Regions from separate parts of the Haemophilus sputorum HK 2154 genome, predicted to be linked through region 2. Evidence: riboswitches for the same ligand, from Rfam matches in the RefSeq annotation. Region 2 holds a riboswitch; each other region holds the start of a gene.
The links. Region 2 has a riboswitch for thiamine pyrophosphate ahead of thiM (hydroxyethylthiazole kinase). Riboswitches for the same ligand answer to the same signal wherever they lie in the genome.
Positions count from the first base shown of each region.

Region 1: it holds a riboswitch for thiamine pyrophosphate, as region 2 does, so the genes downstream of both, thiB (thiamine ABC transporter substrate binding subunit) here and thiM (hydroxyethylthiazole kinase) in region 2, are expected to answer to the same signal.
Region 3: it holds a riboswitch for thiamine pyrophosphate, as region 2 does, so the genes downstream of both, HMPREF1128_RS06380 (ABC transporter ATP-binding protein) here and thiM (hydroxyethylthiazole kinase) in region 2, are expected to answer to the same signal.

Region 1 is NZ_ALJP01000009.1:525,190-529,414, reverse strand. It holds gene HMPREF1128_RS05025 (extracellular solute-binding protein) at 1-290, shown strand, start outside; gene HMPREF1128_RS05020 (SemiSWEET family transporter) at 360-620, opposite strand; gene HMPREF1128_RS05015 (amidohydrolase family protein) at 815-1,798, opposite strand; TPP riboswitch at 2,047-2,146, shown strand; gene thiB (thiamine ABC transporter substrate binding subunit) at 2,188-3,189, shown strand; gene dksA (RNA polymerase-binding protein DksA) at 3,416-3,865, shown strand; gene pcnB (polynucleotide adenylyltransferase PcnB) at 3,935-4,225, shown strand, end outside.
Region 2 is NZ_ALJP01000011.1:62,858-67,082, forward strand. It holds gene thiE (thiamine phosphate synthase) at 1-549, opposite strand, end outside; gene thiD (bifunctional hydroxymethylpyrimidine kinase/phosphomethylpyrimidine kinase) at 542-1,348, opposite strand; gene thiM (hydroxyethylthiazole kinase) at 1,341-2,144, opposite strand; TPP riboswitch at 2,191-2,279, opposite strand; gene HMPREF1128_RS06960 (Dps family protein) at 2,390-2,872, opposite strand; gene asnC (transcriptional regulator AsnC) at 3,065-3,538, opposite strand; gene asnA (aspartate--ammonia ligase) at 3,713-4,225, shown strand, end outside.
Region 3 is NZ_ALJP01000009.1:824,462-828,686, reverse strand. It holds gene putP (sodium/proline symporter PutP) at 1-52, shown strand, start outside; gene HMPREF1128_RS06385 (uracil-xanthine permease family protein) at 208-1,431, shown strand; TPP riboswitch at 1,575-1,662, shown strand; gene HMPREF1128_RS06380 (ABC transporter ATP-binding protein) at 1,730-2,452, shown strand; gene HMPREF1128_RS06375 (ABC transporter permease) at 2,449-3,195, shown strand; gene tenA (thiaminase II) at 3,204-3,854, shown strand; gene HMPREF1128_RS06365 (ABC transporter substrate-binding protein) at 3,869-4,225, shown strand, end outside.

The DNA of each region.
Region 1 (4,225 bases), on a different contig from region 2:
TTTTATGGGTGGATACTTTAGCGATTCCAGCCAATTCGAAAAACAAAGAAAATGCGCATAAGCTAATTAACTATTTATTGAGTGCGAGTGTTTCTAAACAACTCACACTTGAAATTGGTTATCCAACTTCAAACGTGAAAGCATTAGAAGAATTACCAAAAGAAATCACTCAAGATCCAGCAATTTATCCAACAGCAGAGATTCTACAAAAATCTCACTGGCAAGATGATGTGGGCGATGCAATTGAGCTTTATGAAAAATACTATCAAGAGTTAAAAGCTTCTAAATAATCTTAGATAGATAAGTAAAAGGCAGAATTTGAGAAATCAAATTCTGCCTTTTTTGTTCTTATCTGTTGACTATAGTGCAGTAAAGAAGCTAATTAAGCCTAATACTACACCTGGTGAATTGGCTAGTGCTACTGGATAATCGCGTTTTTCTTTTAATAATCCATAAGCAACCCATAATGAGCAGTTAACTGCTGTGGCAAGTGGTTGCAAAACACCACCTTTTTGCCCCGCTAGGTTTAAATTAATTTGTTCTAAATAAGAGACATACATGCATACCGCAGTGAAAGTGGCAACCCAACCTAAAATGTTAATGAAACGTTCGTTTGTCATTCTTCCCCCAATTTAATAACTAAAGTATATATTTAATGATTTCTTAATTCTCTTTAATTATATTAAATTATTTCTTTAAAGTCAATAATATTTGATGTTGTGTGTATTCTATGCTTTTTATTGACAATAATTTTGTTAGGGAGAAAAAAATCCCCACACCGTATTTCAGTTATGGGGATTTGAGATAAACAAGACTATAAACCTAATACTTTACGTCCGTTAATGGAGGCAATATTTGCCATTTCTTCAAGGTTGGTAAAGCGACATCCGGCAGAAAGCAAGCTTAATTCTTGCCACATATCACCCTCACAAAGTGGTACCATGTAATCACAGATATTATCTGTACCAATAGCCACAGTAATACCTTCTGGAATGAGTTCATCGGCAGGGGTTAATGCATTATGGAAGGGTTGAAGATCTTCTTTACGTCCACTATCAATCCATGCCATTGGGCAGGCAATAACCATCATTTGTGCATCACGCATTTTTTGATAGAGCATTTTTCGATATTCTTTAGGATGTGCACCAATTGAAATACCATGAATTGCAACTACCCGCCCTTGCATACCGTGTTCAATGGCTTTATCGCATAGTTGTTCGGTTTCTTTTTCTTTTGGGGTATTAAATTGGTCAACGTGAACGTGCAACATTTTGCCAAGCGATTTCGCTTTATCCATTAAAATATCCATGGCCTCTAAGCCTTTACCAAAATCTAATTCATCTCGATAAGGCAAACCACCAATCATATCTACCATTTCAGAGCCGATATCAAACCATTTTTTAGCGCTAGGTTCAATCACGCCTTTTAAGGTTTGGTTGGCGAATTTCAAAATAATGTCACTTTTATAAACTTCACGAGCTTTATGAGCGGCAATAATTGCACGATCTTCGCAGACTGCATCAATATCTACGAAAGTACCGAATGCGGTTACCCCTTGTGAAATCATTAGCTCAATAGCTTGGCTAAAGCGGCGATAGTAATCATCGACAGTTGAATTGCGTTTAATTTCATCGACTAAATCCCATTTTTGTTGGAGGTTTGCATTTTGATAAATGGTAATTTTCTCTGGAGTCATGGTAAAGGCGCGGTCGGCATGAGCGTGGGAATTAACCCAACCTCCTTTTTTGATAATTTCATCACGAATATGACCTTTTAAAGTGCGAATAAGTTGACCCATGGTTATTTATCCTATTTTGCAAAATTTAGACGAAAAAAAATCGCTTGTAAAAAGCGATTTGAAGAAAAGAGAGAAATGAATAAAAAAATAGCTACGCCTCGTAATACGATGCGTAGCGAAAAAAATGGTAACATTGATCGAGAAGAATTCATTTCTAGTTCCTATGTTTGGACTAGAGCGATAGTATAATGACTTTTTTAGAAAATGCAAACGGTTGCATTTGGTGGCATAGTCTTCTAAAATTTGCTCCGTTCTCATCGGGGTGCTTATAGGCTGAGATATGTGATCATAAACCCGTAGAACCTGAACTGACTAATATCAGCGTAGGGATTTGAGATGGCGTGCCTGCCTTTCTTAAATCCTTCTATATTCTTTTAGAAGGAACTTATATGAACCAACTAACCAAACTTTCCCTTTCTGCCGTTTTTCTTAGCACAAGCGCTTTGGCACAACAGCCAATGTTAAATGTTTATACTTACAGCTCATTTGCTTCAGAATATGGACCGGCTAAACAGCTAGAAGCAAACTTTGAAAAAACTTGCCAATGTGATTTACGTTTTCTGCCATTTGATGATGGCATCACGATGTTTAACCGTGTGCGTTTAGAAGGAAAAAAAACTAAAGCTGATGTAGTGTTAGGCATAGATTCCTTTCTTAAAGATGAAGCCGAAAAAGCAGGCTTATTTACTGCGCATGAATTATCTTTAGATTCAATTGCCATTCCGACTAATAATTGGAAAAGTGAAGTTTTCTATCCTTTTGACTACGGCGAATATGCCTTTATTTATAATAAAGATAAATTAAAAAATCCCCCAACTTCCATGAAAGCGTTAATTGAGCGAACTGATTTACGTGTTATTTATCAAGATCCTAGAACAAGCACTGTGGGGCGAGGCTTGTTAATGTGGGTAAATGCGCTTTACGGAGAGCAAGGCGAACAAGCGGTTGCAGAGCGTTGGACAGCCTTAAGCAAACATACCGTTACGGTGGGTAAAGGTTGGTCAGAAACCTATGGAGCTTATTTAAAAGGTGAGGCTGATTTAGCGCTAAGTTACACAACTTCACCGTTATACCATCAATGGTATGAAAATGATGATAAGAATGTTGCAGCCATTTTTGATGAAGGGCATTTAGTGCAAGTGGAATATGGCGCGATTATGCAATCTTCCAAACAAAAAGCATTGGCACAAAAATTCTTACAATTTTTAACCACGCCAGAATCACAAAAAATTATTGCTAAAGCAAATATTATGCACCCAGTCATTACTGAAGAAGTGGATCCATTATTGAGTGCACAACCAAAAACAAAAACGTTAACGAATTTTGCTATGCCAAGTAGTGAACAAGTGCGTCAATGGTTGAATATTTGGCAAAAAGCTATCACTCAATAATGAATTTTTTTTGATTTTATTTGTCTGTAAGGCGGTAAGCGGTCGGATTTTATGAAAATTTTGCAAAATAGGTTGCCAAATTGATTAACTTCTGTTATTTATACCGCCTTTTAGAAGACCCCAAATTTTATTTATCATTCAGCTTTGTTTATGACTGAAAAATAAAGCCACTTTTTAAAGCAATTTTGGGTAAAGAATTGGGTAAAATCAAAAACAGGAGTGAATCATGACACAAGTAAGTAACAGCGCCTCATTAGGATTATTAGCCATTGCGGGTGTTAAACCTTACGAATTAAAGAAGGGTGAAGAGTATATGAATGATGCTCAAAAAGCACACTTCACCAAAATTCTAAAAGCGTGGCATGCGCAAATCATGGAAGAGGCTGAAAGAACAAAAAGCCAAATGCAAGAAGAAGTTGCAAACTTTGCAGATCCTGCAGACCGTGCAACCCAAGAAGAAGAGTTTAGTTTAGAGTTGCGTAATCGTGATCGTGAGCGCAAACTGTTAAAGAAAATCGAACAGACTTTACACAGTATTTCAGAAGATGAATATGGTTACTGCGAAACTTGTGGCGTAGAAATCGGCTTAAAACGCTTAGAAGCACGCCCAACAGCAGATATGTGTATCGACTGCAAAACCCTAGCAGAAATTAGAGAAAAACAATTAGGGTTATAATGATTATAACGGAGAGTGGTATAAGCTCTCCGTTATCCTATTTTTATATGAAGTTTATTGAGGTGAGCTATTTTTAATTACATTAAATCGTTTTTTTCTCGCCCTAAAAAAGCGAAAAAACAACAATTTGCAGATGAAATAACGGAGCGTCAGGAACGAAAAGCAGATAATAAACCGCTATCTCATCGCACTGAATCTAAATCTAAATCCTCCCCCTCTTCTGAACGAGCACGAAAAGGTCGAAAAACGCAAGATCGTGTCCCGTCTCATATGTTACACAAAAAATACACGCTAAATGCATCACATTTTGATATTAGCCCACGCGCCTTTCCAAAACACGCATTAACTATTGTTGAAAAA
Region 2 (4,225 bases):
ATTCACTCCCCCAATTGCGACAATCGGTTTCGTTATCCCCGCTTGGCGTAAATAGGCGACAAAATCAAGCCCAACATCGGGATCTTGGTCTTTCTTCGATTGCGTTGGAAAAATTGGACCCACCCCGATATAGTCAATGTGAGGATTGGCTTGCGCCAGTTGCGCTTGTTCTAATGAATGCGTTGAAAGCCCTACGAACATTTTTCCTTGCGTGCGAGCAAGCACTGTTTCTATCGGCATATCACCTTGCCCCACATGAACACCATCTGCGGCTAACTCAAGTGCTAATGCTACATCGTCGTTTATCACAAACGGTACATTAAAAGTACGGCATAATGCCTGACATTGCTGCGCGAGCGCTTTTTGCGCAATAGGTTGATTAGCCAACGAATGTTCGCCTTTATCGCGAAATTGAAAACAAGTAATTCCTGCTTCCAAAGCCTGCTTCAGCACAGACAATAAATTCTGTGCAGGGTCGCCACTTAAATGACGTACATCTTGCGTGCCAGCGATAAAATAGACTGGCAAAATAGTTTTCATTTTATTCATCTTGATATGCCCAATGGTTAGTCGGCCCATGGCCGTGTCCAATATTTAACGGATGGCTAATGGCTGCCGTAATATAAGCTTTCGCCGTGCGAATTGCGGTATCTAATGAGTAGCCTTTCGCCAATTCTGCCGTGATACAAGCAGAAAAAGTACAGCCTGTGCCATGAGTATGCGGAGTATCAAAACGCGGGCTTTGTAAAGTGAAATCGCCAGACTCGCTAAATACATAATCAAAACAAATCTCACTATGCGAATCTTGTAGATGCCCTCCTTTAATTACCACATTTTTCACCCCTTGTGCTTGTAACAAGCGGGCAGATTTTTCCGCACTTTTGCAATCGACGATCTCCACGCCTGTGAGCGCATAAGCTTCTGGCAGGTTTGGAGTAATTACATCAGCTAATGGCAACAAATGCTGCTTAAGTGCAGCTACTGCGCTATTGGGTAACAAAGGTTGCCCACCTTTGGCAATCATCACAGGATCTAGCACTAACTGCCCAAATGGACGAGCTTGCAAGAATGCGGCTACACATTCTATTGTTTCAGCGGTGCCTAACATGCCAATTTTAAAGGCGCGAATATCAAAATCGCTTGCGACTCCCTTAAGCTGACTTTCAATCGTTGAAAGCGGAATTGCATGAATATCAAACACACCAGTACTGTTTTGTGCCGTCACAGCAGTAATGACGCTAGTGCCAAACACTTTTCGCATTTGGAAGGTTTTTAAATCCGCCTGAATCCCAGCACCGCCACCACTATCTGAACCTGCAATAGTTAAAGCTTGAGGATAATTACGCATAAATGACTCTCCCTTGTTGCTCAGCCAAAGTCATGTTGATTTCAGCTAACTGATCTAAAAATTTCACCGCAAAAGCCCCTGTTTGTGTGCGATTTAAAGTACGGGCAGCGAATTCTCCCGCAACAGCATATACCGTTGTTGCTTCCACCACGGCATCAAAATAAGCAGATGCTGGTGCAACACTTAAAAAGGCAGCACAGACTGCACCGAGCAAACAGCCAGAACCAGTAATTTTAGGAAATAGCGGTGTCCCATTTTGGACTTTCGCAACCCGTTGACCATCGCTGACAAAATCAGTTTCACCACTAATAGCCACAATACAGTGATATTGTTGTGCTACTTGTTTCGCTACTTCAGCTAAGTCAGCCTCGCCAGCACCTGCATCAACGCCTTTTGATCTCCACTGAATTTGCGCTAAAGGCGCAATTTCGCCAGCATTTCCACGTATCAACGCAAACTTAACTTCTGATAGCAATTTTTCTACCACTTGACGGCGATAGCTTGTTGCGCCACTTCCCACGGGGTCTAACACAACAGGAATCCCTGCTTTGTTTGCCGCTTTGCCTGCAAGAATCATCGCTTCAATGTTTTCTGGCCCATTTGGTGTGCCGATGTTAAGCAATAACCCTTTTGCAAATTGCTGAATCTCTGCAACTTCAGCCACATTGGCTGACATCAACGGAGATGCGCCGATCGCTAATAATCCATTAGCCGTAAAATTTGCAGCAACATAATTGGTAATACAATGAATGAGTGGATTGGTTTGACGGATTTGTTCTAAATAATGAAATGACATGCTTTTCCTCCAAAGAAATCATACTGAAAGGAAAGCAGGCACGGTTGAAAATAAGGTGTAAGTTTCCTACGTCAGTACTAACTGAATCAGGTTCACGGGTATTATCTCAGCCTTTCGGCACCCCGACTTATGGCATGGAACTATAAAAGGTTACATCACACTTCGCAAGCTACGAAACTGTAAAGTGTGATGAAGATCATATTTTTATCTAACAAAAATCCCGCACGGGGCGGGATTGATTTCGATTAAGCGTGGCAAGTTTGGCAAGCAGCTTGGAACATCCAAACTAATTTTTCTTGCTCTTTAATATAATCGCTCATTTGAGATGCAGTACCTTCATCTTCTGCCTCACCAGCAAAATTTAAAATTTCACGTTGTTGCTCAAGTAACACAGTTAAACCTTTTAAGGTGCCAGTTAAGCAATCTTGCGCAGTGCTGATAGCGATATCTTCTTGAATACGTGAAACTTTCAAGTATTGGCTATAAGCATTATTCGGTGTATAGCCTAAAGTTAAAATACGCTCTGCAATTTCATCCACTTTCTCAACCAAATCCGTATAAATTTCTTCAAATTTTGCATGTAATTCAAAGAAATTCACGCCTTTAATATTCCAGTGATAACCACGTACATTGGTATAAAAAACTTGGTAAGTAGCTAATAACTCATTTAATTTTGCTGCTAATTCTGATGATTGTGCTTTATCTAAGCCGATAATTGTTTTTGACATATTTTGTTTCCTCTATTGTTATGAATTGATGTTTTATCAGTCTCTCATCTTCTGATGGCATCATTATACGCCCTCACTTTTTATTGAAAAGCCGATAGATTCGATAGAATCAATAGCAAATACAAATTAAAATACAATTATCAATAACAAAAAGTTAACATTTGCAAATCTTTCATCAAAATAAACCGCTTGTTAAGGCTGAATATCACGCAAAATCGGATTCTGCATAGAAATCAAGGTTTCAGTCGATTGAATTTCATCAATGCTTTGAATCTTACCCGCTAATACTTGATGCAGCTCTTCAATGGTATGCGTCATGACTTTGATAAAAATCGAATAATTACCCGTGGTGTAATATGCCTCAACCACCTCAGGAAATGCATTCAGTTTAGCAATAACTTGTTCATAATCTTTGGCTGATTTCAAAATAATGCCAATAAAACAGCAAACGTCATAACCTAGCTTGCGCTCGTTAATCTTAATTTTTGTTCCTTCAATGACGCCAGATTGGCGCATTTTCTCCACACGCACATGAATAGTCCCAGCACTCACCCCATAATGTCGTGCGATTTCTGCATATGGTGTTTTAGCATCTTGAATTAGCGAACGTAAAATATGCTGATCTAACGCATCGAGCACAGGCTTATTAAGTTGAGAAGCGGTCAAATTTTCCTCCACTTTTGTAAAAACTTAAATAAAATATAAAAAATATAAATTATTTTTAGATATTATATAACACAAAAAGAGTTTTATTGAATTTCTATTGAGTTTTTTAAGAAATCCGTTAAATTACGTGCATACCATTTTAATGGACAATGAATTATCAAAAGGAAAGCAACAATGAAAAAATCATTTATCTTACAACAAAACGAAATTAGCTTTGTTAAAAACACTTTTACCCAATATTTAATTGATAAACTCGGCATTATTGAAGTTCAAGGCCCAATTCTGAGCGAAGTCGGCAACGGCATGCAAGATAACCTTTCAGGAATTGAAAAAGCAGTACAAGTCCACGTGAAATGTATTCCGGACGCGACTTATGAAGTGGTTCATTCTTTAGCAAAATGGAAACGCCATACCCTTGCGCGCTTTGGTTTCCAAGAAGGCGAAGGTTTATTCGTACACATGAAAGCATTACGCCCAGATGAAGATTCTCTTGATGCAACCCACTCAGTTTATGTTGACCAATGGGACTGGGAAAAAGTGATTCCGACTGGTCGTCGTAACTTTGAATATTTAAAAGAAACCGTGAATGAAATCTATAAAGCGATTCGTTTAACTGAATTAGCAGTAGAAGCGCGTTTTGATATTCCATCCATCTTACCAAAACAAATTACCTTTGTTCACAGTGAA
Region 3 (4,225 bases), on a different contig from region 2:
AGAAACTTTTGATAAAGCCAACAAAGCCTTTTTAGCTGAAGAGAAAGCATAATTTCCAATCCCGTTAATAAATTATCAGCAGTTAACGGGATTTTTCTTTTATATTGTTAAAGAGGCATCGTCAGCAATTAGGTTTTGATCTATAATTAATTTCCAGTTGTCGAAAGATAACGTTTTCGTTTTTTCACTTAACTGGACTTACCTAACATGACTCAACAAACTATTAGCACGCCAAAACAAGCGTTTGTCGGTTTACAAATGTTATTTGTTGCCTTCGGCGCCCTAGTTTTAGTGCCACTTATTACGGGCTTAGACCCAAACACTGCCTTGCTCACTGCAGGTATTGGTACCCTTCTTTTTCAACTCTGCACCGGTCGTCAAGTACCGATTTTCTTAGCTTCTTCTTTTGCTTTTATCGCGCCTATCCAATACGGTGTACAACATTGGGGAATTCCTTCAACAATGGGCGGTTTAGCCTGTGCTGGTTTAGTCTATGTCGTGCTTAGCGCTTTAGTAAAATGGCGTGGCGCACAAATCATGGACAGAATTTTCCCACCTGTAGTGGTAGGTCCGGTTATTATCATCATCGGTTTAGGGCTTGCGCCTGTTGCGGTGGATATGGCGGTTGGCAAAAATATGCAGATTGAGCAAAATCTTGCGATTTTAGTTTCTATGGTAACCTTAGTTACCACTGTTATCGTTGCTGTATTCGCTAAAGGGTTAATGAAGCTTATTCCGATTATGTTCGGTATTTTAGTTGGTTACTTGCTTTCACTTTATCTTGGTTTAGTTGATTTTACTAAAGTTTCCGAGGCTAGCTGGTTCTCTATCCCAACTTTAACCACACCACAATTTAATTTAGAAGCCATTCTTTACTTACTCCCAATTGCGATTGCACCAGCAGTAGAGCACGTTGGCGGTATTATGGCGATTAGCTCGGTAACGGGTAAAAACTTCTTACAAAAACCGGGGCTTCACCGAACCTTATTAGGCGATGGTATTGCAACCTCGGCGGCATCTTTACTTGGTGGTCCACCAAATACGACTTATGCAGAAGTGACGGGTGCTGTAATGCTCACTAAAAACTTTAACCCGAAAATCATGACTTGGGCAGCTTGTTGGGCGATTGCGATCTCATTTTGTGGAAAAGTTGGCGCTTTCTTACAGACGATTCCAAGTGTTGTGATGGGTGGCATCATGATGCTCGTATTCGGTTCTATTGCGGCTGTGGGCATGAGTACACTGATTAAAGCCAAAGTGGATATGGGTGAGGCACGTAATCTTGTGATCGTTTCTGTGGTCATGACCTTCGGTATTGGTGGTATGTTCATCAATCTAGGTGAATTCTCGCTTAAAGGTATTAGCCTTTGTGCCATCGCAGCGATTATCATGAACTTAATCTTACCAAAAGAAAAAGGGCAGAATGCCTAACAATAATAAGTGATGAAGCGCATCTTGTAGATGCGCTTTTTTTGCAAAAAATTTTTAAAATCAGACCGCTTGTAATGTGAGGTAGATCACAAAATTTAAATGAAAAGTTTGTTTTTGTTCTCGGTTTTTACTAGAATTTTGCAACATATTAGTCGGGGTGCCATAGGCTGAGATAATACCCGTGAACCTGAAACAGTTAACACTGACGTAGGAAACTAAATGATGAAACCATTTCTTTTATTTTCTCCCCTTTTTGCTTTTCTTGCTATTTTCCCTTTGAACGCTTGATGAGGTTGCTATGTTTTGCCTCCAAGTCCAAGGTTTATCTTTGCAATTTGCCGGACAATCGCTGTTTGATAATTTGAACTTTAATGTGAAGCAAGGCGAATGGGTTGCACTTTTAGGCAGCTCAGGCGTTGGAAAATCAACGCTTTTACGCGCAATTGCGGGGCTTGAGCAATCCGCCGTAAGTGCAGGAAAGATTCATTTTGCCCCTCATCTCAAATTAGCTTGGTTGGCGCAACAGGATTGCCTTTTTCCTTGGCTTTCAGTATTAGATAACGTTCAGCTTGCACAACATTTAAAAGGCACAAAAAATGCTGAAAGTTTAGCAAAAGCTGAAGCATTATTAGCTGCAGTCAATATGCAAGCACATATCCACAAGGCTTGTTATCAACTGTCAGGCGGGCAACGCCAACGTGTCGCATTAGCTAGAACCTTGATGCAAGAGGCGGATTTAATTTTAATGGATGAGCCTTTCTCTGCATTAGATGCGGTAACGCGTATGCAGCTACAAGATCTCGCATGTGAGTTGTTGCATGAGAAAACCGTCATTTTAGTGACGCATGATCCACAAGAAGCCATTCGGTTAGCCGATAGCCTCTATATTTTGCAAGGTCACCCTGCGCAAATGCATTTAGTGAGTCAATTAAGTGGCGCGAAACCACATAACATGGCTCAAGCAACCGCTTGGCAATTACAAGAAGAACTGATTGCTAAGTTAATGCAGGAGGCATCATGAAAAAATTAGCTAATTGGCTTGGCTTGTTTCTTTTATTGATTGGCTTATGGCAAGCGGTAGTTTCAATATTTATCTTACCAACCTATCTTTTCCCTTCACCGATAGCGGTTTTTGAGCGTTTATTACAGCACACTGATTTATTGCTCAGCCATGCTAAGGTTACTCTAATTGAAATCGCATTGGGCTTAATTTGTGGGTTTATATTGGGGTTAATTTCTGCTTTATTGCTCACACTTTCACGCCGCGTTTCTGCCTTTTTAATGCCGTTGCTGGTTATCTCCCAAGCAGTGCCTGTTTTCGCGATTGCCCCACTTTTAGTGTTGTGGTTGGGATATGGCATGGCTTCTAAAATCGCTATGGCAGTATTGATTATCTATTTCCCCGTTACGGCTGCTTGTTATGACGGTTTACGTAATACGCCTCAATCTTGGGTACAACTGGCGCAAACTTTACAAATTTCTCCACAGGCAATGTTGTTTAAGGTGCGTTTGCCTGCTGCATTGCCCGCATTAGCTTCAGGCCTACGAATTGCAGTTTCTATTGCACCCATTGGGGCAGTGGTTGGCGAATGGGTGGGGTCTTCAGAAGGGTTAGGCTATTTAATGTTGCAAGCCAATGCCAGAATGCAAATTGATCTAATGTTTGCTGCACTATTTTTATTGTTACTAATTGCGCTTTGCTTATATTTTTTCACTGATTACTGGCTACGCCGATCACTACCTTGGGTTCGTTATATTCATTAAGAGGTTTTATGCTAAAACAACTTATTCAGCAATCGCAGCCTGACTGGCAGCATTATATTGAGCACGATTTTGTCAAACAGTTAGCTACAGGTTCATTACCTGCCGATTGTTTTCGCCATTATCTAAAACAAGATTATATCTATCTTTTTCATTACAGCAGAGCTTTCGCTTTAGCGATTTTTAAAGCAAAAGATTTTGCGCAAATGGAAACACCTCGTAAAGCATTAGACGCTATTTGCCAAGAGATCCAGCTGCATCTTAATTATTGCCAAGAATGGGGAATTAGCGAAGAAGAAATCTTTAATACACAAGAAAGTGCAGCCTGTATTGCTTATACACGTTATCTACTTGATTGTGGTGCAAATGGCGGTTTAGCAGAAATTTACGCTGCAATTACCCCTTGTGCGGTCGGTTATGCTGAAGTTGGCCGTTATATTTGTGATAACTATCCTAGACTGCCGAATAATCCCTATCAAACGTGGATTGATACTTATGCCAGCGAGGATTTCCAACAAGTAGCAAAAGAAACCGCTGATTTTCTTAATCAATGCTGTGCTCATCTTAATGCCGAACAATTACAGAATATCCAAAAAATTTTTACCACAGCCACTCGCCTAGAAATTGGGTTTTGGCAAATGGGGCTAGATTTATCTGAATAATAAAAGGAGACAAAATGAAAAAACGTTACTTACTCACATTGCTTGCGAGCGCCTTAGCGCTAAATAGCCAAGCGGCAGAAAAGCAAAAAATCTCGTTAATGCTTGACTGGTTCGTCAACCCAGATCATGCTGCATTGATTGTGGCACAACAAAAAGGCTTTTTTGCAGAGCAGAATTTGGAAGTGGAAATTATTGAGCCGGCTGACCCTTCATTACCCCCTAAATTAGTGGCGGCAGGTAAAGCAGATTTAGCGGTAGATTACCAACCTCAATTACAAATGCAGTTAGATGAAAAACTGCCTTTAGTTCGTATTGCAACGCTTGCGAATTCACCGTTAAACAGCTTAGTGGTGTTAGAAAATAGTGAAATT